2 regions of the Shinella agrisoli genome follow, and region 2 is predicted to be linked to the other one. Evidence: riboswitches for the same ligand, from Rfam matches in the RefSeq annotation. Region 2 holds a riboswitch; the other holds the start of a gene.
What was found. Region 2 has a riboswitch for thiamine pyrophosphate ahead of thiD (bifunctional hydroxymethylpyrimidine kinase/phosphomethylpyrimidine kinase). Riboswitches for the same ligand answer to the same signal wherever they lie in the genome.

Region 1 (2,192 bases), on a different contig from region 2:
GCCGACAACGCCCGTGCCGCCTACTGGCAGATCGGCGACGTCGCCTATGCGCTGGTGTCGGAGAGCCGCAAGGCCGACGACCTGGCACAAACCGCGCGGGACCTCTCGCGCACGCTCTACTGATCAACCGCTTCCATACCGAAGGAGACCATCGATGGAACCTGTACAACAGCGATTTGGCTACGGCGCGCAGGCGCAGTCGGCCGCCCTCTTCGACGAGGGCCTGCGCCAGCACATGCTACGCGTCTACAACTACATGGGCGCGGGCCTGGTCATCACCGGCCTCGTCGCCTTCATCGTCGGCTCGACGCCGGCCCTCTACGTGCCGATCTTCTCCACCCCGCTGAAGTGGGTGGTGATGCTGGCGCCGCTCGCCTTCGTCTTCTTCTTCTCGTTCCGCATCCAGACGATGTCGGCCAGCGCCGCGCAGATGACCTTCTGGGCCTTCTGCGCCGTCATGGGCCTGTCGCTCGCCTCGGTGTTCCTCGTCTTCACCGGCACGAGCATCGCCCGCACCTTCTTCATCGCCGCCACCATGTTCGGCGCCACCAGCCTCTACGGCTATGTGACGAAGCGCGACCTGTCGAAGTTCGGCTCGTTCCTGATGATGGGCCTCATTGGCGTCATCATCGCGTCGATCGTCAACATCTTCCTCGGTTCGAGCGCGCTGCAGTTCGCGATCTCCGTGATCGGCATCGTCGTGTTCGTCGGCCTCACCGCCTGGGACACGCAGAACATCAAGGAGCAGTATGCGGAAAACTTCGACCAGGAATCCCAGCAGAAGCTCGCCGTCTTCGGCGCGCTCTCGCTCTACCTCAACTTCGTCAACATCTTCCAGCTGCTGCTGAACTTCACCGGCGAACGCGAATAGCCGGGGAGAGCAGCTGACTCTTGATCAGCGGTTCGAATGGAACGGCGGGGCAAAACCCCGCCGTTTTGCTTTTGCTCCTACAGTTCTTCCGCCCGAGCATGACGATGGAGAGGGCGGCGCATGCGAGGAAAATGCCAAGTCACGCCGCATGTAAAACGTAACAATTAACTTACACACAATACCCCGTTGACAAATCGCCCCACAGCGTCTTTGCTTGTGCCATTCACCAGGGGGGTCCCGACAAGGGGCTGAGATACTGCTGGCATTCGCAGCGCAGTGACCCGTTGAACCTGATCCAGTTCATACTGGCGTAGGGACGGTGAAAGCGCTGTAGGACCGTGATCCGTCACCCGGATTCCGTATCGGCGTCTTTCCATCATTCCGGCTCTAGGACTGGGTCTCCAAACCGAACTTGGAGCCTCACGATGAACATTGCCGCTCAAAAGATTACCCCGACGGTCACCACGGGCGCCTTGCCCGCCTCGCGCAAGATCCACGTCCCCGGCGAACGGCATCCGGATATCCGCGTGCCGATGCGCGAGATCGCCCTGCACCCGACTTCCGGCGAGCCGCCGGTCACCGTCTACGACGCCTCCGGCCCCTATACCGATCCCGCCCATGTCGTCTCCATCGACAGCGGCCTGCCGCGGCTGCGCGAGGCCTGGATCGCCGCCCGCGGCGACACCGAGAGCTACGAAGGCCGCCATGTGCGTCCGGAGGACAACGGCTTTGCGTCCGGCGAGCGCCTGACGCCGGAATTCCCGGTCCGGAACCGCCCGCGCCGCGCGACGGACGGCAAGGCCGTGACCCAACTCGCCTATGCGCGCGCCGGCGTCATCACGCCCGAGATGGAGTTCATCGCCATCCGCGAAAACCTCGGCCGCAAGGCGGCAAAAGAGGCGCTCGCCCGCGACGGAGAGAGCTTCGGCGCCCATATCCCCGATTTCGTGACGCCGGAATTCGTCCGCCAGGAGGTCGCGAGCGGGCGCGCCATCATCCCCGCCAACATCAACCATCCGGAATCCGAGCCGATGATCATCGGCCGGAATTTCCTGGTGAAGATCAATGCCAATATCGGCAATTCCGCCGTCACGTCCTCGATGGCGGAGGAGGTCGAGAAGATGGTCTGGGCGATCCGCTGGGGCGCGGACACGGTCATGGACCTTTCGACGGGCCGCAACATCCACAACATCCGCGAATGGATCATCCGCAACTCGCCCGTCCCGATCGGCACCGTGCCGCTCTACCAGGCGCTGGAGAAAGTAAACGGCATTGCCGAGGACCTCACCTGGGAGGTCTACCGCGATACGCTGATCGAACA
Region 2 (2,192 bases):
CGGCGCTCCGCAATTTCGGCGTGCGCGACCTCATCAACGCGCTCGGGGCCTTCGCGCCGCCGCCGCGCGACCAGGTGGCGGACGTGCGCACGGTGCATGCCTCGGAAGACAGGATGACGGCCTTCGTCTTCAAGATCCAGGCGAACATGGACCCGAACCACCGCGACCGCATCGCTTTCGCCCGCGTCTGCTCGGGCATGCTGGAGCGCGGCATGAAGGTGCGCCTTGCCCGCACGGGCAAGACGATCGGCCTGTCGGCGCCGCAGTTCTTCTTCGCCTCGCAGCGCCAGCTTGCCGATACGGCCTATGCCGGCGACGTGGTCGGCATTCCGAACCACGGAACGCTGAGGATCGGCGACACGCTGACGGAAGGCGAGGCGCTGGTCTTCGAGGGCGTGCCGAACTTCGCGCCGGAGATCCTGCGCCGCGTGCGGCTGGAAGACGCCATGAAGGCGAAGAAGCTGAAGGAAGCGCTCCAGCAGATGGCGGAGGAGGGCGTCGTGCAGCTCTTCTCGCCGGAGGACGGCTCGCCGGCCATCGTCGGCGTGGTCGGCGCGCTCCAGCTCGACGTCCTGAAGGAGCGCCTTTCGGCGGAATACGGCCTGCCGGTCTCCTTCGAGATGTCGCGCTTTTCCGTCTGCCGCTGGATTTCCTCCGACAGCCCGGGCGAACTGGACAAGTTCGTCACCCAGCGCCGCGGCGATATCGCCCGCGATCTCGACGGCGATCCGGTGTTCCTGGCGCAGGACGCCTTTTCGCTGCGCTACGAGGCTGAACGCTATCCGGCCATCAAGATGGTCGCCATCAAGGAGTACCACGTCACCAAGGCGTAACCCGCGCCTGTCACTTTCATGGTGACAGGCGTCTCTCCATTTGCGAAAAGCATTGCCGAGACAGGGGCGTCCGCCGCAAGGCGGGCTGAGAAGCACCCTTTGAACCTGAACCGGATCATGCCGGCGGAGGGAGTCGCTCGGGTGCCGCATCGCGGTTGCCCGCAGGCCGCCTCCGCCGTCGATGGGAGGCAAGATGGCTGGCACGATCGCAAACATTCTCTCAATCGCAGGCTCCGATCCCTCGGGCGGCGCCGGCATCCAGGCCGACCTGAAGACCTTTGCCGCCTGCGGCACCTACGGCATGGCCGCGCTGACGGCGCTGACGGCGCAGAACACGCAAGGGGTGTCCGGCGTGCACCTCGTGCCGCCCGCCTTCGTCGCGGCGCAGATCGCGGACGTCTTCGCCGATGTGCGCGTCGACGCGGTGAAGATCGGCATGATCGCCTCGGCGGAGATCGCCGGGGCCGTGGCCGACGCGCTGTCGCCGCGCCGCGGCGTGCCCGTCGTGCTCGATCCGGTGATGGTCGCCAAGGGCGGCGCCTCGCTGCTCGCGCCGGAGGCCGTCGAGGCCCTGACGCGCCGGCTGCTGCCGCTCGCCGCCGTATTGACGCCGAACCTGCCGGAGGCGGCCGCCCTGCTGGGCGAGCCGGAGGCGGCCGACCGGGCGGCCATGGAAGACCAGGCCAGGAAGCTGCTCGCGCTCGGCCCGCGGGCGGTGCTCCTGAAGGGCGGGCATCTTGCGGGCGGCGAAAGCCCGGATGTGCTGGCGACGCCGGAAGGCTCGCGCTGGTTCGAGGGGGTGCGCATTCTGACGCGCAACACGCACGGCACCGGCTGCTCGCTGTCGAGCGCCATCGCCGCCGAGCTCGGCAAGGGGCGGTCCCTTGCCGATGCGGTGGCGGCGGCGAAGAGCTTCATCGCCGCCGCCGTGCGCGGTTCGGATGCGCTCGCCGTCGGATCGGGCCATGGGCCGCTCCATCATTTTCACGCGCTCTGGACCTGACCGTCAGCGGTCCGCCAGCGCGAGCCGCAGGCCCATGAGGCCGAGGGCGGCGGCGAAGCTGCGCTGCATCCAGACCATGATCTTCGGCCGGCTCAGCACCTGCCGGCGCAGGCCTGCGGCGAGCGCCGCGTAGAGGGCGAAGACGAGGAAGGTGAGCAGCATGAAGACGCCGCCGAGGAACAGCATCTGCGCCGTGGCGCCGGGCGCGCTGGCGGGAACGAACTGCGGCAGGAAGGCGAGGAAGAACAGCGACAGTTTCGGGTTCAGGATATTGGTGAGGACGCCCTTGCGCACGATGCGGAAGGCCTTTCCGGCCGGCGCCTGCTCCGCCCGCAGGTCCAGCGCCTTGCTCTCCT

Region 1: another riboswitch for thiamine pyrophosphate. It lies ahead of thiC (phosphomethylpyrimidine synthase ThiC); the one in region 2 lies ahead of thiD (bifunctional hydroxymethylpyrimidine kinase/phosphomethylpyrimidine kinase).

What each region holds. Positions count from the first base shown of each region.
Region 1 covers NZ_JBJIEP010000004.1:305,724-307,915, forward strand. The annotation lists gene ACIIOY_RS05515 (anti-sigma factor family protein) at 1-123, shown strand, start outside; gene ACIIOY_RS05520 (Bax inhibitor-1/YccA family protein) at 155-871, shown strand; TPP riboswitch at 1,090-1,206, shown strand; gene thiC (phosphomethylpyrimidine synthase ThiC) at 1,297-2,192, shown strand, end outside.
Region 2 covers NZ_JBJIEP010000008.1:146,854-149,045, reverse strand. The annotation lists gene ACIIOY_RS10870 (peptide chain release factor 3) at 1-833, shown strand, start outside; TPP riboswitch at 886-982, shown strand; gene thiD (bifunctional hydroxymethylpyrimidine kinase/phosphomethylpyrimidine kinase) at 1,027-1,836, shown strand; gene ACIIOY_RS10860 (LysE family translocator) at 1,840-2,192, opposite strand, start outside.